DNA from 4 places in the Arthrobacter sp. JZ12 genome. Region 3 is predicted to be linked to each of the others. Evidence: riboswitches for the same ligand, from Rfam matches in the RefSeq annotation. Region 3 holds a riboswitch; each other region holds the start of a gene.
What was found. A riboswitch is a leader RNA that binds a small molecule or an ion and turns the genes downstream of it on or off. The one in region 3 is predicted to bind S-adenosylmethionine.
Positions count from the first base shown of each region.

Region 1: it holds a riboswitch for S-adenosylmethionine, as region 3 does, so the genes downstream of both, GC088_RS01335 (ABC transporter ATP-binding protein) here and GC088_RS12970 (rhodanese-like domain-containing protein) in region 3, are expected to answer to the same signal.
Region 2: it holds a riboswitch for S-adenosylmethionine, as region 3 does, so the genes downstream of both, GC088_RS09740 (aminotransferase class V-fold PLP-dependent enzyme) here and GC088_RS12970 (rhodanese-like domain-containing protein) in region 3, are expected to answer to the same signal.
Region 4: it holds a riboswitch for S-adenosylmethionine, as region 3 does, so the genes downstream of both, metX (homoserine O-acetyltransferase MetX) here and GC088_RS12970 (rhodanese-like domain-containing protein) in region 3, are expected to answer to the same signal.

Region 1 covers NZ_CP045246.1:256,671-262,266, reverse strand. Annotated here, with positions in the region: gene GC088_RS01345 (ABC transporter transmembrane domain-containing protein) at 1-992, opposite strand, end outside; gene GC088_RS01340 (DUF1611 domain-containing protein) at 1,002-2,123, opposite strand; SAM riboswitch class I at 2,340-2,438, shown strand; gene GC088_RS01335 (ABC transporter ATP-binding protein) at 2,523-3,281, shown strand; gene GC088_RS01330 (aliphatic sulfonate ABC transporter substrate-binding protein) at 3,377-4,423, shown strand; gene GC088_RS01325 (ABC transporter permease) at 4,423-5,325, shown strand; gene acs (acetate--CoA ligase) at 5,301-5,596, shown strand, end outside.
Region 2 covers NZ_CP045246.1:2,096,407-2,102,002, forward strand. Annotated here, with positions in the region: gene aroA (3-phosphoshikimate 1-carboxyvinyltransferase) at 1-4, shown strand, start outside; gene rsgA (ribosome small subunit-dependent GTPase A) at 1-1,122, shown strand; gene GC088_RS09730 (cold-shock protein) at 1,282-1,485, shown strand; gene hisN (histidinol-phosphatase) at 1,644-2,471, shown strand; SAM riboswitch class IV at 2,524-2,638, shown strand; gene GC088_RS09740 (aminotransferase class V-fold PLP-dependent enzyme) at 2,679-4,037, shown strand; gene GC088_RS09745 (class I SAM-dependent methyltransferase) at 4,221-5,000, shown strand; gene GC088_RS09750 (hypothetical protein) at 5,007-5,174, opposite strand; gene GC088_RS09755 (metal ABC transporter substrate-binding protein) at 5,324-5,596, shown strand, end outside.
Region 3 covers NZ_CP045246.1:2,787,357-2,792,952, forward strand. Annotated here, with positions in the region: gene GC088_RS12955 (chorismate-binding protein) at 1-744, shown strand, start outside; gene GC088_RS12960 (hypothetical protein) at 832-1,113, shown strand; gene GC088_RS12965 (aminodeoxychorismate lyase) at 1,142-1,999, shown strand; SAM riboswitch class IV at 2,089-2,210, shown strand; gene GC088_RS12970 (rhodanese-like domain-containing protein) at 2,217-2,672, shown strand; gene GC088_RS12975 (O-succinylhomoserine sulfhydrylase) at 2,659-3,945, shown strand; gene GC088_RS12980 (multicopper oxidase family protein) at 4,141-5,596, shown strand, end outside.
Region 4 covers NZ_CP045246.1:1,151,036-1,156,631, reverse strand. Annotated here, with positions in the region: gene GC088_RS05355 (RNA-binding S4 domain-containing protein) at 1-10, shown strand, start outside; gene GC088_RS05350 (class I SAM-dependent methyltransferase) at 17-649, opposite strand; gene GC088_RS05345 (alpha/beta hydrolase) at 646-1,335, opposite strand; gene GC088_RS05340 (SGNH/GDSL hydrolase family protein) at 1,412-2,236, shown strand; gene metX (homoserine O-acetyltransferase MetX) at 2,263-3,405, opposite strand; SAM riboswitch class IV at 3,422-3,554, opposite strand; gene GC088_RS05330 (VOC family protein) at 3,876-4,517, shown strand; gene GC088_RS05325 (CPBP family intramembrane glutamic endopeptidase) at 4,514-5,302, opposite strand; gene hutI (imidazolonepropionase) at 5,369-5,596, opposite strand, start outside.

The DNA.
Region 1 (5,596 bases), 780 kb from region 3:
ACGACACCCGTCCCTTTGGGGGGCGCGCTCACGGGCGGCTGCCTCCGCACCGCACCCGCCGCCGTCGTTCCGGTTTCTGCGAGCGCCGGAGCCAGGATGCGGCGGGCCGCCCTGAAGTTCTGGCGGTACTCGACCGCGCGCCCCATGTCCGCTACCGGCGTGGCCAGCAGTCCGACGATCGTGAGCGCTCCCGCCACTGTTGCCGCGGGAAGCTGCTGCCAGAGACCTACAAGGCCGACAGCGGCGACCGTCAGCGCTCCGGCTGCCGCGGCGGCACCCCGGATCCAGCCGGCGACTTCCGCCCGGTGAACGGAAGCATCGACGACGGCGGACCCCGCCTTTTCGATGCGCCGCACCTCGCGCCGGCGCCCGCCTGCCACACGGACGGAGGGGGCGGCGGCGATCGTGTCGGCCAGGAGCGATGCCAGCCGGCCCCGCTTCCTGCGCACCACCCGCGCCCGGGCAAACGCAGTCCGGGCCATCAGCATCAGGGCACCGGTCAGGAGTAGGAGCGGAACCGCAGCGGCCGCCCCCAGGACCGGGTGCAGCACCATGAGCGCGCACACCGAACCGAGGATCAGCGGAATGCCGGACATCATCGGTGCAATGCCGAGCGCGATCCAGTTGCGCACACTCGTCAGGTCGTTCGTTGCGCGCGCGATGGTGATGCCGGGCGCCGGCGGGCGATCGGAGGCCAGCGCGGAGTCGAGCAGTCCCAAGCGGATCTGCTGGATGTAGCTCTGGCCAAGACGCTCGGCCAGCACCCGCTCGGCGGAGCGAAGGAAGCCGACGCCGGCCGCCGCGGCCACCAGCCCACCTCCAGCAAGTGCCACCCCCACCGGATGAACATCACCACCCAGCAGTACGGTCATCAGGACGGCAGTTCCACCGGCAAGGCAGGCAAGCCCCAGGCCCGCTGCAACCAGCAGCACCAGGACGCGCCCGCGGTCGCCGTCGAACAGGCGTGGAAGACCAACCCGTGCAGAACCCACCGAAGGCCCCTAGTCGTCCTGCCCGGCGAAGAGCCCGTGCGCGATGTCGGGCCGGGACAGGTCGCGTGTGTTGATCACCGGCACGTCCAAGACCGCACTGGCCTCGCGGGCAGCCAACGGGGAAGCGGTCACCAGGCCGGACACCGCTGCCACCTTCACGCCGTGCTGCTGCAGCACCTGGATTCCTGCGGTAGCTCCGAGCGCGTCAGCGGCTGAGAAGACCACCTCGTCGACCGAGGCGTGGAACACCGGATCCGAAAGCAGCCGCGCAGTCTCGGGCTGGAGGACGCCGTCGGCGATTTCGACCACCACCACATCGACGTCGGGACGGCTGAGCCTGCCGATCAGCCGGGTCAGGAGCGTGCGGATCGCGTCATAGTCCAGGCGGAAGGTTGTGGGGTAGCCGAAGTCGGTGAAGTCCAGAACGTGGGAGGCACCGGCGTCGGTGAAGAGCCGGGGATCGTTGCCCGAGCCCGTACCGGTGGCCTTGCCTGCGGCGACCGTCAGACCGGAACCGGCAAGACCGTTGACCAGGCAGCCGACGGTGGTGGATTTGCCCGAATTCATTGAGGTTCCAGGCACTGCGATCACCTTCGGCGACCCGGTGCCGCCCGACGGCGCGTCCTCGTTCGGCACGAGGTCCCGGAGGTTCAGTACCCTGTCGCGGGTGGACACGAGCCCAATCGGCTGGATAACGGTCGCGGGTTTCATCGCCGCGTGCTGCTCAAGGACGGCACCGGCAACACCCCCGGCAGCAACGAGGTTGCACTGACGCAGGTCCCCGGGCACCTCTGCCAGGAACTGGTCCGGCGCGTACCGGTTGCCGTAGGTCACCACGATCTCGTCGCCGACGAACATCGACTGGCGCCGGGAGTGCGGGCCCTCCAGCTTGGTATGTGAGCCGAGTTCAACGACCTCTGCGAGCACCAGGTCACCGACCGCCGGCACCCCCTGGCGCAGGAAGTAGCCGTTCGGCTCGGCCTCGACCGCCGCCGCGAAGTGCCGCGTTGTGTAGGCCTTCTTGGCCCGCTTCAGGCGTGCGGGATCGAGGGCGATAAGCCGTTCGGAGACCGTGCTGACATTAACTGCCGTGCTGACATTGAGTTCTGCTGCTTCAGTGATGAGACCCATGGGACATTCCTTTCGATTGATTGTTCCCGGGTTCCACACAACCAAGCAGGAAGGAGAAGCCCGTGAGAAGCAGATGAGGACTCTCTTAAGTTCTGTTCACCGGCCGTTCACCGACCGTGATTTCCGTCACCGATGCATTAACACTTCTTCAGCGCGCTGGTCGCTTTGTTACGACACATGTTGCAACGGACGGTCACAAAGTCGTTTAGTAGAAGCTCACCATCCCGAGCGGCCGAGAGACCTGGATCGTTGACGCCGCAGCAACCCTTACCTGCATCGCAGGGGAACGGGTGCTACTGCCAGGAGCGATGGAGTGATCTAAATGAGTACTGTCCTCAGCGCCCAGCAGCAGGCCGCCGCCAAAATCCAGTCCGGCGTCGCCACCAAGCAGGCACTGCCCTGGCCTTCTCCTCCCTGACCCGTTCCTTCGGCACGGGCAGCGGCGAACACGTTGTCCTACGCGACATCAACCTCGACGTGCGCGCAGGTGAGGTACTGGCGATTGTCGGCGCCAGCGGCTGCGGCAAGTCCACGTTGCTTCGCGCTGCTGCGGGTCTCGACGCCCCCACCAGCGGTGCCGTCCTCATCGACGGGACCGCGGTCAACGGCATCGACGACCGCTGCGCCGTCGCCTTTCAGGAACCCCGCCTGCTCCCCTGGCTTTCGCTGCGCGCCAACGTGGCAATCGGCCTCCCCAAGGGAACCGGCGCCGCCGAGGGCAAGGCAAAGGTCAGCGAACTCCTCGGGCTGGTGGAACTCTCCGACTTCTCCGAGCACCGGCCGCGCGAAGTCTCAGGCGGCATGGCGCAGCGGGCGTCGCTGGCCCGGGCGCTCGCCCGCAACCCCAAGGTGCTCCTGCTCGACGAGCCGTTCGGCGCCCTCGACGCCCTGACCCGCCTGAAGATGCAGGACCTCCTGCTGGACATCCACCGGGCACAGCCCACCACGGTCCTGCTCGTGACACACGATGTCGACGAAGCCCTCCAACTTGCCGACCGCATCATTGTGCTCGCCAAATCCAGCGATCCCACCCGCCCCGGCGCCTCCATCGCCGAAGTGCTCACGGTTCCCGGGGACCGCCCCCGCGACCGCAACTCCGCCGAGCTGGGCCGAATGCGCAGCTCGCTCCTCACCGAACTCGGTGTTCCCGGCCACTAGGCCGCTTCCGGCTTTCACAGCCACCCAAGAATTTCACCCCCGTTCCGCCGTCGTGCCCGTCCGCACGATGGCTGCCGCACCACCTAAAGGAAGAAATGAACAGCACACGCTTGTCCTTCACCCGCCGCGCCGTCCTCTCGGCAGCAGTTGCCGCCACCGGCACCCTTGCCCTCACCGGCTGCCTCGCAGGCGAGAACGCAGCCTCCACCACCGAGGCATCCGGCACCACGGCGACCGAGCTCAACATCGACTTCGCCACCTACAACCCGCTCAGCCTGGTCATCAAGGATCAGGGCTGGCTGGAAGCCGAGCTCGAGGACGAGGGCGTCACCGTCAACTGGGTTCAGTCCGCGGGCTCCAACAAGGCCAACGAGGCCCTCCGCGCCGGCGCCGTCGACGTCGGATCCACCGCAGGTTCCGCTGCGCTCCTCGCCCGTTCCAACGGCTCGCCGATCAAGACGATCGACATCTACTCCCAGCCCGAGTGGTCCGCGATGGTCACCGTCGAGGGCACCGGCATCGAGAGCCTTGAGGACCTGCGTGGCAAGTCCATCGCGGCGACCAAGGGCACCGACCCCTACTTCTTCCTGGTGCAGTCGCTCGAGTCGGCAGGCATCGACCCCTCCGAGGTCACCGTGCAGAACCTGCAGCACGCTGACGGCTGGGCCGCCCTGAACAACGGTTCGGTCGACGCCTGGGCGGGCCTGGACCCGATCATGGCTTCCGCCGAGCAGGAGGGCGCCGAGCTCTTCTTCCGCAACATCGACTTCAACACCTACGGTTTCCTCAACGCCAACGAGGAGTTCCTGGAGGAGAGCCCCGAGCTCGCCCAGACCGTGGTGAACGCCTACGAGAAGGCGCGCGCCTGGGCCAAGGAAAACCCGGAGGAGACCGCCCAGATCCTCGCCGAGGTCGCCGGCATCGACGTGGAACTGGCCAACGCCGTCATCATCGAGCGCACCAACCTCGACGTCGACCCCGCGCCGGGCGAGGCGCAGCGCAAGGTCCTCGAGAAGGTCGGCCCGTCCTTCGTCGAGACCGGCGATGTCTCCTCGCAGGACAAGATCGACGAGGCACTCGACTCCCTCTTCGATGACTCGTTCATCTCCAACGCCGACCCGGACGCAATCAAGGCCTCCTGATGACGCAGATGGGGAACCCCGGAAACACCGGCCAGAGCGTCTACGCCATCAGCAAGGAAGGCCTTGAAGCTACCGGGCACACGGTGACAACAGCGAACGACGACGGCGGCGCACCCGCCCAGCCCACGGAGGCCTCCGTCGGGCTGCTTGGCCGGCGGTCGGTGCGGCTGCTGCTCGGGCTGGTGGTTCCCGCGCTGATCGTGGTCGCGTGGCAGCTGAACTCCGTCGTCGGAGTGTTCAGTGCTGTGCAGCTGCCGCCGCCCGGCGACGTCGTGAATGCCGCGCGTGAGCTCATCGAGCGCGGCGAACTGGGGATCCACATCGCCATCTCCACCCAGCGCGTGCTCATCGGCTTCGCGCTGGGTGCCACGCTGGGCCTCGCGCTGGGCGCGCTGCTCGGCCTGTCCCGCCTGGCCGATGTCCTGCTGGCGCCGACCATCGGCGCACTGCGGGCTGTTCCGTCCCTGGCGTGGGTTCCGCTGCTCATCCTGTGGATGAAGATCGGCGAGGACTCGAAGGTGACGCTGATTCTCATCGGCGCGTTCTTCCCCGTGTTCACCACCCTGTACCTGGCGCTGCGGCACGTGGACCGGAACCTGATCGAGGCGGCTCGGGCCTTCGGCCTGAAGGGAATCCGGCTGCTGACCACGGTGCAGCTGCCCGCCGTCGTTCCCGCGATCTTCTCGGGACTTCGCCTGGCGCTTGCCCAGGCGTGGCTGTTCCTGGTGGCCGCGGAACTGATCGCGTCGTCGCTGGGACTTGGCTTCCTGCTCACGGACTCGACCAACAACGGCCGTACGGACAGGATCTTCCTGGCGATCATCCTGCTCGCGGTGATCGGCAAGACCACCGATGCGCTGCTGGGCGTGGCGGAGAAATGGGCGGTACGCCGGTGGACCTGAGCACCTCCACGTTGACGGCGCCCGATGCAGGAGCTGAAGGGCTGGAAACTGAAGCTGAACGCGTGGCCTTCTGGGAGGAGGCCGCGCGTCGGCTGCATTGGACCAGCGAGTGGCACACGGCCCACACGTTCGAGCCGGCACGCCCGGGCTCCGACGGCGAACTGTCCGTGCCCCGGATCGAGTGGTTCGCGGGCGGAACCCTGAACGCCGCCTACAACTGCGTGGACCGTCACGTCGAGGCGGGTCTCGGTGACAAGCCGGCGCTGTTCTT
Region 2 (5,596 bases), 690 kb from region 3:
GTGACTCCAGCGGGATCCCGGCGAGGAACTGCTTCCTGGGATGAGTCTGATGTTCGAATCCGGCCCAACAAGAAGGGGTCGCGACCGCGCACCAAGGACCGCCCGGCACACGAGGACGCAGTCACAGGCAGGATCATCACCGTGGACCGGGGACGGTACACGGCTGTGGTGGACGAGGACACGGAGGCAGAGCGCACGGTCATAGCTGCGCGGGCACGCGAGCTGCGCCGGTCCCCCGTGGTCGCCGGTGACCTGGTCTCACTGGTCGGGGATGTCAGCGGCGAACCGGACACCCTGGCCCGGCTGGTGCGCATCCAGGACCGGCAGACCGTTCTGCGCCGAAGCGCTGACGACACGGATCCCGTGGAGCGGATCGTCGTAGCCAACGCCGAACAGCTGGTCATCGTTGTGGCGGCCGCCAATCCCGAACCGCGCACCGGATTCATAGACCGCGCACTCGTGGCCGCTTACGACGCCGGCATCCAGCCGCTGCTTTGCGTCACCAAGGCGGACCTGCGGGACCCGTCGGTACTGCTGGCCAACTATGAGCACCTTGACCTTGAGATCATCACAAGCCGCACCGCGGAAACTCCGGATGCCGTGCCAACTACCTCCGCAAGCGGGGCCTCCGCCCTCCTTGCACACCAGGCGATCGCCCAACTGAAGGAGCTGCTGGACGGCCGGGTCAGTGTGCTGCTGGGCCACTCCGGGGTCGGCAAGTCCACCCTGGTCAACGCGTTGACCGGCGCCAACCGGGCCACCGGCGGTGTGAACGCGGTGACGGGGCGCGGCCGGCACACGTCGTCGTCGGCCTTCGCCCTGAAGGCCGAGGATTCCTCCCCTGGAACGTGGATCATCGATACACCGGGCATCCGATCCTTCGGCCTCGCCCATGTGGAGCCCGACCGGATCCTCGCGGCCTTCCCGGATCTGGAACCGGGGACCCAGGACTGTGAACGCGGCTGTCGGCACGACGAGACCGCCGTCAACTGCGGTCTGGACGACTGGGTGGGATCCGGTTCCGCAGGTGAGTCAGGCCCGGTGCGGCTTGCATCGCTGCGCCGATTGCTCGGCGCAGGTGCGGAACAGGTACAGGGATCCAAGGAACTGGGGATGCACTAGAACCGGGTGACTCTGTTAGACTCAAGAAAGTTGTTGTGTTGCGCACGAATGTTTAAGCCTTGATTTCTCTACGGAGTTCGAAAGCTTTTTTTGCAGGCGGAAGAACACCGCGACGGGAACCCCGAAGTACGGGGGGATCCTCACACCCAAGGAAGTAAAATGGCAACAGGTACAGTCAAGTGGTTCAACGCAGAAAAGGGCTTTGGATTCATCGCTCCTGACGACGGCGGCGCTGACGTTTTCGCTCACTTCTCCGCAATCAACTCGAGCGGCTTCCGCTCGCTTGAGGAGAACCAGAAGGTCAGCTTCGAGACCACCCAGGGCCCCAAGGGCCCCCAGGCTGAGAACATCTCCGTTCTCTAGTCTCTAGAGCTTCCCAGGGAGGGACACCGGCTTCGGCCGCTGTCCCTCCCTGTTTTTAACCCTGATTCTTGGCGTGTATGTTTCGCATCGATGGTCCCGCGACGGTGGCCATTCCCTGTCTGCCGGTCGGCAGGCAGAGGTTGTTATAGGTTGAAAGTATGAACCTCCAGAGCTACAACGATGACCTGCGCCTTGCACATGTGATGGCCGATTCCGTGGACGACCAGACCATGTCCCGCTTCAAGGCGCTCGATCTGGCGGTTGAAACAAAGCCTGACTTCACGCCCGTCACCGACGCCGACAAGTCAGCGGAGGAGGCCATTCGGGGCCAGCTTTCGCGTGCCCGCCCGCGGGACGCGGTGCTGGGCGAGGAGTTCGGCAGCAGCGGGGCAGGATCCCGCCGGTGGATCATTGATCCCATCGACGGCACCAAGAATTTCGTCCGCGGCGTGCCGGTCTGGGCAACGCTCATAGCGCTGGTTGATGAGGGCCGTCCCGTCGTCGGCGTCGTAAGCGCGCCCGCCCTCGGGAAGCGGTGGTGGGCCGCAACGGGAACGGGAGCATTTACGGGCAAGTCGCTTGCCTCGGCAACCCGGCTGCGGGTCTCCAACGTCTCCCGGCTGGAAGACGCCTCACTCTCCTACTCCAGCCTGTCCGGCTGGAAGGAACGCGGGAACCTGCCCGAGTTCCTGTCACTGACGGAATCGGTCTGGCGCACCCGCGCCTACGGCGACTTCTGGTCGTACTGCCTGGTCGCAGAGGGCGCCGTGGACATTGCCTGCGAGCCGGAGCTCAACCTGTACGACATGGCTGCGCTGGTGCCGATCGTCACCGAGGCGGGCGGCCGGTTCACCTCGCTCGAGGGCGCCGACGGGCCTTTCGGCGGCAATGCGCTGGCAACCAACGGCACGCTGCACAGTGACGCGCTCAAGGTCCTCAACCCAACGCTGGACGACCTGCTCCAGGAAGGCGCTGCACCGGCGTAACGCCGTAACAATGAGGCAGGGAAGGATCGGACTGTCCTATCCTGAAGCCATTGGTCACGAGTGCCAGCGCAAAACCCCGGTTTGCTGGCCGGCAACCCTCCTTCCGCGGTGGGGTGCCCCGGGTGACGACCAGGCCGTGCCAGACCGTGGTACGGCAAGCGCGGGACCTCCCAGGGCGGTCCCTTGAGAGCACTGTGGGGTTATGCCATGAGCAATGCCGTCCTTGAAAACACCAGCAACGTCTCCGCCGAACCGCTGGCCGACGTCCTCGGCGCGGAGCTTCCGGCCCCGCTGATCGACGGCCGCACCGTCCGGTACGTGAACCTTGACTACGCCGCGTCGACGCCGGCTCTGGAGGCGGTGAACGACTATGTCCAGACGGTGCTTCCGTACTACGCGAGCGTGCACCGCGGTGCCGGTTATGCCTCGCAAATCTCCACCTCGCTGTATGAGAACGCGCGGCAGGCGGTGCGCAGCTTCGTAGGCGGCCGTAACGACGACGCCGTCATTTTCACGCGCAACACCACCGACGCCCTGAACCTCCTCGCCGGCTGCCTGCCGGCGGAAGGTGACGTGCTCTACCTGGACCTGGAACATCACGCCAATCTCCTGCCGTGGCTGGATCGGCCGCACCGGGGCCTGATTGCCGCACCGACCATCGAGGAAACAGTGGCTGCCGTGGAAGAGGAACTTCTCTCCGGCGGAGTGAGCCTGCTCGCCGTGACCGGCGCTTCCAACGTCACCGGAGAGGTCCTTCCCATTGCCCGACTCGCGGCGATTGCCCACGCGTCCGGGGCGCGCATCGCCGTCGACGCGGCCCAACTGGCGCCGCACCGGCGCCTGAACCTCCTCCGTGACGGGATTGACTACGTCGCCTTCTCGGGTCACAAGCTGTACGCACCCTTCGGAGCAGGTGTGCTGGTGGGCAGGCCGGACTGGCTCGACGCCGGTTCGCCGCACCTTGCCGGTGGCGGCGCGGTCAAGGCAGTGAAGGTGGATTCGGTGTCCTGGACAACCGGTCCGGCCCGCCACGAGGGCGGATCGCCCAACGTCCTGGGTGCGGCGGCCCTGGCGCACGCCACCCAGGTAATTTCCGGGCTCGACGAGGACGAGTGGCTGCGCCACGAGGCCGATCTCCGTAAAGCACTGGTGGAAGGGCTCAGCGGCCTGCCGGGCATCACGGTCCACTCAATTTTTTCCGACAGCACGGACGCCATCGGCGTCGTTAACTTTTCGGTCCATGGGTACGACGCCGGCCTGGTCGCTGCGTACCTGTCGGCGGAGCACGGCGTGGGACTCCGGGACGGCAAATTCTGCGCCCACCCTCTCCTGAAGCGCCTGGGACTGCCGTCCGGCTCACTCCGGGCAAGTTTCGGGCTGGGTTCCCGGCACGACGACGTCGATCGGCTGCTGACCGGCCTATCGGCACTCATTCGCGACGGTCTCGGCACCGATTACGTAGTCGACGCCGGGCGCTGGGTTCCCGCCGTCGAGACACGTTCCTTCCCTGAGTGGGCACCACACACACCGGGCACGGCCGGAGCCGCCCCCTGCACGACCGACTGAGGGCTCGCTACTCACTGCCTGGCAGCAGGTAGGGTGGCGCTTCAGCGGTGCTTTAATTGTGTGGTCAATTGCGTGGTTCGATTCGCGGCCTGAAGCGCCGTCGACATCCACCTCCACGTTCACTTCCACTTGAAGGTCCACTTCCACGTCCACTTGCACGTCCAGATTGCCAGGAGCTGCGCCATGGGTCCCGGAGGTCCCCGCCTCGCCGATCACCGCCGTCGGGAGCTGGCGCGGGGCTACCTGCAGGACAGCGAGCGCTACGAGCGGGTACGTCCGGGCTATCCGGATGCGTGCGTCGACTGGATTGTCCCCGGACCGCACGCACGGGCCGCCGACATCGGAGCCGGAACCGGCAAGTTCACCCGCGAGCTCGTGCGCCGCTGCCGCACGGTCACGGCCGTGGATCCGTCCGCAGACATGCTTGCCGTCCTGGCGCGGAATCTTCCCGAGGTTCGCTGCGAGGTGGGCACGGCTGAGGCGTCCGGGCTTGCCGAGGCCGGCTTTGACATCGTGACGATCGCCCAGGCGTGGCACTGGTGCGACCCCGTGCAGGCCAGCGCTGAGGCGGCGCGCATCCTCGCACCCGGCGGCATCTTCGCCCTCGTGTGGAACCAGCTGGACGTCAGCGTGCCCTGGGTGCACCGCCTCTCACGGATCATGCACGCGGGCGACGTCTTCCGGCCCACCTATCGCCCCCGATTCGGACCGAATTTTTCTGAACCCGAATCCATGGTGGTTGATTGGGTGCAGCGCCTTTCGGCTTCGGACGTCATAGAACTTGCCCGCTCCCGCAGCTACTACCAGAACGCGAAGGAACACGTCCGGGCCAAGGTTGAGGCCAACCTGAGGTGGTACCTCCACGAACACCTGGGCCACCCGGAAGATGCGGTCCTGGAATTGCCCTACCTCACGTATTGTTGGCGCGCTGCCAACGGGGAGCGCCGGACGACGACCAGCTAGGTTGAGCTACCCCGCGTTGCCCTCAGGACCGTTCTCTTCAGCGTCCGGGTCCGCGCCCTCGGCAGGCTCCTGCGGGTGCACTCCTGAGTCGACGGGAGTCTGGGAGCGGTCCCCCTCCGCGGGCTGCTCGGTGTGCGTGCGTGGCTGATCCTCGGACTGCTTTTCCTCACCCATGGTGAGCTCCTTCCATCTGTGCACCTGTCGGAAGCCACGCGCCGAAGCGGGCTTCAGCGCCCGGAGCGCCAGGTTCAACTCTGCACCGTGTCAGCCTCGCTGTCGAGGAAACACTGGTACACATAGGACAGAGCGAGCTAAATTTAGGTATGCCGAAAAATTGGATTGCGGCATTCCTCAAATGCACGGCCATCTCCATCGTCCTGGTTGTGGCCGGCTGTGGAATTCCGGCCGCTGAACGCACCGGGGCGCGACCGGACGAGCGGCCCCTGGTGCTGACCACCTTCTCCGTGCTGGCCGATCTCACCCGGGCAGTGGCAGGAGACCATGTACGGGTCGAGTCCATCACCAAGGTCGGCACTGAGATCCACGGCTACGAACCCACGCCATCGGACCTGATTCGCGCACAGGACGCCGACCTC
Region 3 (5,596 bases):
ACAGCGCGGCATGAGCAGCTGGACCCGTTCGCAGTCCACCTCATCCTTCGCGGTGCCAACCCGGCGCCCTTCGCCTCCTACTTCGCGTTCCCCGGGCTTGCCCTTGCCAGCACCTCGCCCGAACGGTTCCTGCAGCTCGACGCCGACGGCGGCATGCGGGCCGAACCGATCAAGGGCACCAGGCGCCGCTCGCCGGATCCGGACGAGGATGCTGCGCTCAAGGCGGATCTGGCCGGCAGCACCAAGGACCGAGCCGAAAACATCATGATCGTGGACCTGCTCCGCAACGACCTGTCACACCTTGCACTGCCGGGATCCGTGACGGTCAGCCGGCTCTGCGACATCGAAACCTACGCCACCGTGCACCAGATGGTCAGCACCATCGACGCCCGGCTGCGGCCCGGATCATCCCGCGCAGAGGCGGTTGCCGCTGCCTTCCCCGCCGGTTCCATGACCGGCGCCCCGAAAATCAGCACTATGGCCATCCTGGACCGGCTGGAGGGCGCGCCCCGCGGCATCTATTCGGGCGCGGCCGGCTACTTCTCCCTCGACGGGGCGGCGGACCTCGCCGTCGTCATCCGCTCGCTGGTGATGGAAGCCGACGACGGCGGGACCCGCCTTACGCTCGGCGTCGGAGGAGCCATCACGGCCGATTCCGACCCGGCAGACGAGTGGGAGGAAGTGCGCACCAAGGCGTTCGGCGTACTCTCCGCGCTGGGCACCAGTTTCCCGGACGAAGAGTAGGCCTGCCATTGCCCAGCTTGCTATTGGCTCCCCGGGGGCCGTGTGGAAGCATGATGGATGTCCATCGACCCAACGGAGGGAACAGCCATGACCAGCTCACCCGAGGAGAACACTCCGAATCTGGATGACGTTCAGGAACCGGACAACGAGTTCCTCCCGAACCGGATCTACCAGGGTCATGCCGGCGAGCCCGAGCGCCTCGACGATGACGCATTGGCCGCAGCAACCGAGCAGGAGCGCGTCGACGCCGGCCTGATCGACTACGCTCCCGACCAGGTTCCGGACGCAACAGACCCGCTTCCCGAGGGCAGCTCCGAGGAAGCCGACCGCGCCCAGCGCGGGCTGACGGAGGACCAGCCGGGAACCTGACACCGGGTGCGGGGCTACGCTTGAGCGCATGACCGCACTGGTATTCCTTGATCCCGCCCACCCAGAGGGCCGCGTAGCCGACCCCTCCCAGCCGCAGCTCAAGGTCACCAGCTCGGGCATCACGCGCGGTGACGGCATCTTCGAGACCATGCTCGCGGTGAAGGGGGCCCCCCGGAAGCTGCAGGCGCACCTGTCCCGGCTCGCGACGTCGGCCGAGGCCCTGGAACTGAAGGTGCCGCCGTCGGACGAGTGGGAGCGTGCCATTTCCACCGCGCTGCGGGAAGCGGACGACGACGGCGACCTGGTGGTCAAGCTCGTCGCAGTCCGCGACGGGGATGCCGGCAGCTCTGCCATCGCATGGGTCCTGGTGACGCCGCTGCCGCAGGGACTGCGGGGCCAGCGGCTGTCCGTCCTGCTCCTGGACCGGGGCTACGACAGCACCGTCGCCCAGCGGGCACCCTGGCTGCTCATGGGCGCAAAGACCCTCTCCTACGCAGTCAACATGGCGGCCCTCCGCCATGCCCGGTCACAGGGCGCCGATGATGTCATCTTCACCTCCTCGGACGGGAAGGTCCTCGAGGGCCCTACGTCCACTGTGCTCATCGCGCGCGTGATCAACGGCGTCAAGCACCTCATCACCCCACAACTGGAAACAGGCATCCTGCCGGGCACTTCACAGGGCGCGCTGTTCGAGGCAGCGCGTGATGCCGGGTGGGAACTGGGGTACGGTCCGCTGGTCCCCGAGGACCTGTTCAACGCCGACGGCGCGTGGCTCATCTCAAGCGTCCGGCTGCTCGCAGAAATCGGATCGATTGACGGGAAGCCGCTGACCATTTCGCCCGAGTTGTCCGCCGAACTGGGCGAGCTGGTGGAGTCCGTGTCCTGAGCTGCGCGTCATCGCCGGGTGCGCCGTCGTTACAGAAGGTTACGGCTCCGCGTGGCAGGCGGACGCAGCCGATGCTACGTTCAATCCGGAGTAACGAGCGCCAGCGCCAAGCCCTGACTTGCTGGCCGGCAACCCTCTTTTCACGGCGGGGTGCCTCAGGTGAATACTCGGCACACCGATCAATTGATCAGCACCGTGCACAGCGTGAGGAGAACCAGTGTCACAGCATTCAGCCATCCCTGCCCACCAGCCCGCTGAGGGCTACGCCGGAAACATCACGCCACGCGACGCCGTGGAACGGGTCAGCAAGGGCGCCGTACTGGTTGACGTGCGCACCGTTGAGGAGTGGCGCTCCGTCGGAGTGCCCGACCTTACCGACGCTGGCACTGCTCCCCTGTTCCTCGAGTGGAACCGCTCGGACGGAACCCGCAATACGTCCTTCCTCAACCAGCTCAACGCGTTGAAGGGACGCGAGCTGCTGTTCCTGTGCCGCTCGGGCGTCCGTTCTGTTGCGGCGGCGCAGAGTGCGGCTGCTGCCGGCCACACCGCCTACAACGTGCTGCACGGCTTCGAGGCCGACGGCGGGTGGCGCGCCAGCGGACTGGCCACCACCACGCACAGCGGACAGGCGGCTCCCGTGCCCGGCACGGACAGGACCGATGCAGGTGAGTGAGTCCACGCCGTCGTCGTTTGCGCCTGCCGGCAGCCGCGAACCGGTCGCCGGAAACGGCGGCTACCCCCGAATCCAGGGGCACGACGACGCCGGCTGGGGCGCCGACACGCTCGCCGTGCGCGGCGGGTTGGCGCGATCGAACTTCGAGGAGACCTCGGAGGCTTTGTTCCTCAACTCCGGTTTCGTGTACTCGTCAGCCGCGGCAGCCGAAGCGGCGTTCACCGGCGACGTGGACCGGTTTGTCTACTCCCGGTACGGCAACCCCACGGTCGCCATGTTTCAGGAGCGGCTCCGCCTGCTCGAGGGAGCCGAGGCGTGCTTCGCGACCGCGAGTGGAATGTCGGCGGTATTCACTGCGCTGGGCGCACTGCTTGCCGCCGGCGACCGGGTGGTCGCATCCCGCAGCCTGTTCGGCTCGTGCTTCGTCATCCTGAACGAAATCCTGCCCCGCTGGGGCGTCGAAACGGTGTTCGTGGACGGATGGGACCTTGCGCAGTGGGAGGAAGCCCTCCGGGTTCCCGCGACGGCCGTGTTCTTCGAATCCCCATCCAACCCGATGCAGGAGATCGTGGATATCCGCGCCGTGGTCAAGCTGGCCCACGCGGCCGGAGCACAGGTGGTAGTGGACAATGTCTTCGCTACCCCGCTGCTGCAGCGGTGCACCGAACTGGGTGCCGACGTCGTCGTCTATTCCGGAACCAAACACATGGACGGGCAGGGCCGTGTCCTTGGCGGCGCGATCCTGGGCCGCAAGGAATTCATCGAGGGTCCGGTGAAGACGCTGATGCGGCACACCGGCCCGGCGCTGTCCTCCTTCAACGCCTGGACGCTGCTGAAGGGACTCGAAACCCTGTCGCTGCGCGTCAACCACGCCTCAGCCTCGGCACTGACGCTGGCGCGCTGGCTCGAAGCGCAGCCCGGCGTGAACTGGGTGCGGTACCCCCTGCTCGAATCCCATCCGCAGTTTGATCTGGCGTCCGCGCAGATGTCCGCCGGCGGCACGGTAGTCACGTTCGAACTGGATGCTCCCGAAGGCGGGGCAAAGGACCGTGCGTTCCGGCTGCTCGACTCGCTGGCCATTATCGACATCTCCAACAACCTCGGCGACTCGAAGACTCTGATCACACACCCCGCCACCACCACGCACCGGGCAATGGGTCCGGAAGGCCGCGCGGCCATCGGGTTGTCCGACGGAGTGGTCCGGTTGTCAGTGGGACTCGAAGACGTCCAGGATCTCCAGACCGACCTCGGCAAGGCGCTCGCGGCGTCCTGATCTGCCCTTCCCACGGCCCCTGAAACGGCCGCCCGATTACCGGCTTCATGACGACCGTTTGTCCAAGGTTTTCCCAAGAGCGCAGGCGCACTCTTGGCACCGAGACACACATCGAGTTATAGATCTCGGCAGTCTGGAAACAGCCCGATGCGCGTCCCCCACCCAAAACTGCACCACTTGGAAGGGCGACTCGCCATGTCGATCACCAGACGTCAGCTTCTCTCCATGGGCGGATTCGGCGCGCTTGCCGCAGCCACCCTCACAGTTCCGGTCTCCACCATCAGCGCACAGGACGTGCCGGTCCTGGACGGTTCCAAACTCAAGCCCTACACCCAGGGCTTCAAGCGGCCGCCGTTCCTCGCGCCGTACAAGACCGATGTGAGCCCTGTGAATGGGCAACCGCGGAACTTTTACACGGTGACCCAGCAGTCCTCCACGGCCGAGATCGTTCCGGGGATGAAGACCCGCATCCTGGGCTACAACGGGATCTTCCCCGGCCCCACGATCAGCCTGGATAAGGGCACCGAGGCGGTGGTGACCATGCGTAATCAGCTGCCGGGAAAGCATCCAGACTTCGGGACCCCGTTGGCGACGTCAACGCATTTGCATGGTTCGGCGTCGTTGCCCCAGTACGACGGTTACGCATCGGACGTCACACTGCCCGGGTTCAAGAAGGACTACATCTACCCGAACATCCAGCCGGCCCGCACCCTCTGGTACCACGACCACGGCGTGCACTACACGGCGCAGAACGCCTACTCCGGGCTGGTGGCGATGTATCAGATTCACGACGCCGTGGAGAAGGCGCTCCTGCCGCAGGGCGAGTTTGATGTCCCGCTGATGGTCAGCGACATCCAGTTACGGGCCGACGGCAACGCCAACTACGACGACCACAGCCACAGCGGCCTGTGGGGCGACATCAACCTGGTCAACGGCGTGCCGTGGCCGGTGATGAAGGTCAAGCGGCGCATCTACCGGTTCCGTGTGCTGGTGTGCAGCATCTCCCGGTCCTACCGCCTCAAGCTCAGCACCGGTGACCCGATGACCATCGTTGCCACCGACGGCGGACTGATGCCCAAAGCGGTACCGGTAACCTCCTACCGGCACGCGAACGCGGAGCGTTACGAGATCCTGATCGACTTCTCCAAGTACCGGGCGGGGCAGCGGGTTGAGCTGCAGAACCTGTCGAACAAGAACAACATCGACTACGCCCACACCGGGCGCGTCATGGCTTTTGACGTGATCGATGAGGCGTTCGACCGCAACGATCCGACGGCGCTCACGATGCCAACCGTCCTCGCCGACAGCGTGCCGATGCAGTTGACTCCCAGCCAATCCAAAGCCACCAGGCGCATGCGGGTGGAACGCTCGAATGGTGAATGGAAGATCAACGATCGGAGCTGGGCGGACGTCATCGCCAGCAACTTCCAGCAGGTCTTCGCTAACCCCGGCCTGAACGATGTCGAGATCTGGGAGATTGAGAACAAGTCGGGCGGCTGGTTCCACCCCCTGCACATCCACCTGGTTGACTTCCGCATCCTCAGCCGAAACGGCCGGGCACCCTTCGCCTACGAGCAGGGCCCCAAGGACGTCATATACGTCGGAGAGAACGAGACCGTCCGTGCGATCATGAAGTTCGAACACCACAAGG
Region 4 (5,596 bases), 1.6 Mb from region 3:
ACCCGCCTGATTCTGCCTAGGCCAGTGCCTGAGGCCTGCACACTGCAACGAGGAAATCCGACGACGGCGCCCACGGCAGCAAATCCCAGGTAGCCAGCCGCAGCGAGACGGAAAATTTGGCCCGCTCCGCGTCATCGAAGAACCGGTCGAAGCTGTAGCCGCGCCCTGCGCCGAAGCCGACGACCAGGCGACCGTCCTGCGCCAGCAGCCCGTGGAAGCGCTCAAGCACCGTCGGTGCGGTTCCCGGAGCCAGGAAGGTCAGTACGTTACCGGCGCACACAATGACGTCGAACGGCTCCTCGAGGTGTGGGGTTGAGCGATCCACCTCGGACAGGTCCCCCACCAGCCAGGTAGCCCCTGGATGACCTGCGCGGGCAGCCTCGACAAGTTCGGCATCCGCATCCACTCCAACTACCGTGTGCCCGCGCCGCGCCAGTTCCCCGCCGATCCTGCCCTGGCCGCAACCGGCATCGAGTATGCGGGCGTTCCGCGGAGCCAAGGCGTCCACCAAGCGTGCTTCCCCGTGGAGGTCGGCACCTTCCCGCTGCAGCTTTTCCCAGCGCGCTATGTACGCGGCTGACTGCCCGGGGTTCTGCCGCTTGCCCGCTTCCCAGAGCGTTTCCTTACCCACCGAAGACGTCCGACTCACCGTGCCAGCGGTTTCCGGGTGACTCCGGGAACCACCATCTGGAGGAATTCGCGTACGTGTCCCAGCTCCTGCGCATTGATGCTGTGGTACATCCCGGCGTAGAGCACTTTGGTGAGCTTGGTGTGGCGGTTCAGCCAGCCGTGTGTGAACTCGATCCGGTCGGCCGGGATCACCGGATCCTCCTGGTCCCGTCCCCAGAAGAACGGCACCGGGCCGGCCTCCAGCTCGCTGTCGCGGAAGAAGTCGCTGCCGTCAGCCGGAACGGCAAAACCTGAAAGCCCGACGACGGCGGCATAGTCGCGTGGGCGCGCCCGCAGCATGGACGTGGCAACGGCCATCCCCATCGAGAATCCAAGAAGGCTGACGCTGGAGTGCGGGGCCTTGACGGAGTCGACCCAGTCGATGACGTTCTGGACGGCAGCAGTCACCTTGTCCACTGAATACTCGGCGTCCTGCATCAGCGGAAACCATGTGAACCCCGGCCCCATGGCAACGGGCGCACGAAGGGAGGCGACGGTGAATTCGTCCGGCAGGAACTCAAGGATTCCCATAAGGTCTTCCTCGTTGGCCATGTGTCCGTGCAACAGCACCAGCAGTGGCGTTCCTTCGCGCTCGTCCTCAGGCCTGGACCAGATAACGGTGGGCGTGTGCGTGCCGGGGCGTTCCGTGGGAGGCAGATTCGTCATTGATCCATAGTGGCATGCCTGATGGTTCCGGCCGCGCCTGCGCGCCTGGCCGGGCACCCTTTGGCAGGATGTCAGAGTGAAGGATCTCCACGCCGAGCTCAACGCCCACCCGCACCCCTGGAACCGGTACGTTGCCTTGGGCGACTCATTCACCGAAGGGATTGGCGACCCCGATCCGCAGAGTCCGGGCGGTAACCGCGGCTGGGCGGACCGCGTAGCCGAGGAACTGAGCAGGGACCACCCGAACTTCGCCTATGCGAACCTCGCCGTGCGCGGCCGCTTCCTTCAACAGATAATCGATGAGCAGGTGGGTGCCGCCATTGCGCTCAAACCTGATCTGGTGACCCTGTCTGCAGGCGGCAACGACCTCCTCCACCCTGGTGCCGACCCCGACAGGCTGGCGGCACGGCTCGACGGCGCCGTGCAGGTCCTCAGCGCGCATGGGCCGACCGTGGTCCTTTTCACCGGGCCGGATGTCCACGACACGGTACTGGGCGGCATCCGGGCGAAGACGGCAATCTACAACGAAAACCTGCGCACCATCGCCGCCCGGCACGATGCCGTCATTGCTGACATGTGGGCGCTGCGGCAACTGGTGAACCCGCAGATGTGGGCGCCGGACCGGCTGCATTTCTCGCCGCTGGGGCATCACACCATCGCGATCATGGTGCTCGACACGCTCGCGGTGAACCATCAGCTGAAGCCCCTCGAACCCAAGCCCCTTCCCGCAAAGACCTGGCGGGAAGCCCGCACCGAGGATCTGGTCTGGGCCCGGGAGTACTTTGTTCCGTGGGTGCTGCGCAGGCTGCGTCACCGATCTTCCGGCGAAGGCATCACCGCCAAGCGCCCGCTCCCCGAACCCATGTTCGGTCATGGCATGCCGCCCGGCTCAGCGGGCTGAGCTCGGCCGTGGTGCGGAAACGCCGGTCAACCGGCGCCATCGTTATAGAACGCCGCCTGCAGCGCGGGTTCAAGCTGCGCTATCTCGGTGAGGAAGGCGTCGTGTCCGCTCGGTGAGGTGATGGTGTGCACCGGGACCTCGCCGGGCAGCGCGGCGGCGAGCTCATGGGATTGCGCCGGCCAGTACAAACGGTCGGAGTCGACGGCGGCAATGAAGAACTGCGCGGTGGCGGCGCCGAGGGCGTCCCGGAGGCTGCCGCGGTCGCGTGCTACGTCGTGACTCATCAGTGCCTCGGTGAGCACTATGTAGCTGTTGGCATCAAACCGGCGGATCAGCTTGTCCGCCTGATGGTCGAGGTAGCTCTCAACCTGGTAGCGCCCCCGCAACGCCGGGTTCACCGCACCGAAAGGCTCCTCGATCCCCTGAGCGGCACGGCCGAAGCGCTCATTGAATTCCGTCTCGGAGCGGTAGGTGATCAGGGCGATCCTGCGAGCCAGGCCCAATCCGCCTTCCGGACCGGCACTGCCGTAATAGTCCCCGTCCGCGAACTGGGGGTCCAGCCGGATGGCCTGCACCTGGGCCTGCGCGAACGCTATCTGTTCAGCCGTGCTGGCTGCAGTACAGGCGATGACGCCGCAACGCTTCACCCGGTCCGGGTACGTCACCGCCCATTCAAGGGCGCGCGCGCCACCCATGGAGCCGCCGATCACCGAGTGCCAGGAGGAGATGCCCAGGAGGTCAGCCAGCAGGGCTTCGGCTCGTACGGAGTCCCGGATGGTGACGAACGGGAAGCGGGAGCCCCACGGCCGGCCTTCCGGATCCAGCGAGGCGGGACCGGTGGATCCGTAGCATCCGCCCAGCATGTTGATGGACACCACGAAGTAGCGGTCAGTGTCGATGGTGCGCCCCGGTCCCACCAGACCGTCCCACCATCCCTCTTCTTCCGAGGATCCCCGTGCAACGTGGGAACTTCCGGTCAGCGCGTGCTGGATCAGGACAGCGTTGGAAGCATCCGCGTTGAGGGTCCCCCAGGTTTCATAGGCCAGCACGACCTCAGGCAGGTGTCCTCTGGTTTCCAGCGTGAGCGGACCGATGGAGAGCCGCTGCACCACGACGCCGTCGGCCGTGATCGCGTCAGGATACGGTTCCGTTGTTGTGGTGCCTGTCAAGCCTGCCGCCTTACATGTTTCGCGCTTGCTCCTGCACGGTGGCGCAGGGCCAGGTCGTCACCCGGGGCACCCCACCGCGGAAGGAGGGTTGCCGGACAGCAGGCCGGGGCCGGTGGCGTTCGCAGGACGCCGTGCTGTCACTCGTGACCTCATACAAGGGAACCCGATGCAGGCGCAAAAGAGCAACTCATATGACTTGCGGTGAACCTGAGGTGAAATGATCCGCTGACGGCAGCAGGCGCGGATGCTTGGGTGGGGCGGCTTCGTGTATGGGACGAGCGGCCCCACCCAAGGTGGACCACCGAAACGGTGTTCCCTGCAGGTAGCCCCGGCGGTCTCGGAACCGGTTCCCCCTGACTCCTTCATCATGGACGCCCGACCTTGGGTTTAACTTGGGACCATGAAGCATTCAGATGTGACTTAGGCAACCCTAAGTCGAGGCCCCCATCACAAAGTGCCAAGATGGAGCCATGCGCCTGGATCATGTGTCATACGCCTGTGAACCCGACGGTCTGACTGCCACCGCGGAGCGGATCTCCAAAGCCCTGGGCATTGAATTCGTGAAGGGTGGAGTCCACCCCCGGTTCGGTACCAGGAACATGATTTTCCCCCTCCTGAACGGCCAGTACCTTGAGGTCGTTGAGGTTCTCGACCACCCTGCCTCGGACAAGGCACCGTTCGGCCAGGCCGTTCGGGCACGCTCGGAAGCCGGCGGCGGCTGGATGGGCTGGTGCGTGGCCGTAGACGACCTGGCCCCGTTCGAGGAGCGCCTCGGCCGCAGCGCCGTCCCGGGCAACCGCAAGTTCCCGGACGGTCAGGAATTGACCTGGCAGCAGATCGGAATCAAGGGGCTCATCGCCGATCCACAGGTTCCGTACATGATCCGCTGGGATGACGGCACGGAACCGTTGCACCCTTCCCAGGCGCGGCCGGCGTCGGTGCGCTTGAGTGCACTGACCATCGCCGGGTCGGCGGAACGGGTCACGGAGTGGCTGGGAACGCCGGTGAATCACCCGCTGGATGATGTCGACGTCGAGTGGATCGCACCCAACGGAACCCCTGGCATCATGGCCGTGACCTTCGATACGCCGCAGGGTGAAGTGCGGATCTAGTTCCCGATTCCGATCGCTGAGCCGAACAGCGCAAACCCCACGAAACCTGCTATATCCAGCAGGGCGTGGGCGATCACCAGCGGCATCACCCGGCGGGTGCGCGTGTACGCGTAGCCGAAGATCAGCCCCATGATCACGTTGCCGATGAAGGGCCCGATGCCCTGGTACAGGTGATAGCTTCCGCGCAGCAGCGCTGAGGTCACGATCACCGCGGGGACTGACCAGCGAAGTTCGCGGAGCCGCTCGAAGAGGTAGCCGACCACGATCACTTCTTCGAGGACCGCGTGGCGCAGTGCCGACAGCACCAGTACCGGGAGCGTCCACCAGTAGGTGTCCAGCGCCGTCGGAACTATCGCCGTCGTAATCCCCAGCGCCCGGCCTGCAGCATAAACGCCAAGGGTGCCGGCGCCGATGAAAGCCGCCAGGCCCACGCCCAGCCCAAAGTCGATCTTCGGGTTGCTGAAGGTGAAGCCGATCCTGCGGAACGCGGACCTGCCGGGTTCGGTGAGCAGGAAAAGCACCAGGACAACGGGCACCAGGGCGAAGAAGATTCCGAGCAGCTGGTACGTGAGGTCGAAGTATGGCCGCTCGTCCAGTACGGGATTGAGCCGCGTGGTCTGGGAGGCAAGCGGCGCGCGGGTCATCTTGTCGATCAGTTCGACGAGCGCATACACCCCGGCCTGCCCCAGCGAAAGCCCCAGGACGATCAGTATTTCCGCCCGGATCTTCCGCCGGCCGCTGAGCGGCGCTAACGACGACGACTGGCTGGTCTTGGCGGTTGGCATTCCTTCATGGTGCCGTATGGTTTGCCGGTTGCCCAAGCTCCCTCGGGCAGCGGTTCACCGGCCGCCTTACAGAACCCGGACGCCCTTCCGCCATACGGCGTGCGTGAGTTGCATGCCCGGCCGGTACGCGAGGTGGGTCGCCGAGGGTGCGTCCAGCACCTGCAGGTCAGCACGGTGTCCCACGGCCAGGGAACCTACGGCGGGGGCGCCGTCGTCGTCCGCCTGTTCCCGGTGCAGCGCCAGCGCGCCGCCAAAAGTTGCCGCCCTCACCGCCTCGTGGACGGTCAGTCCCAT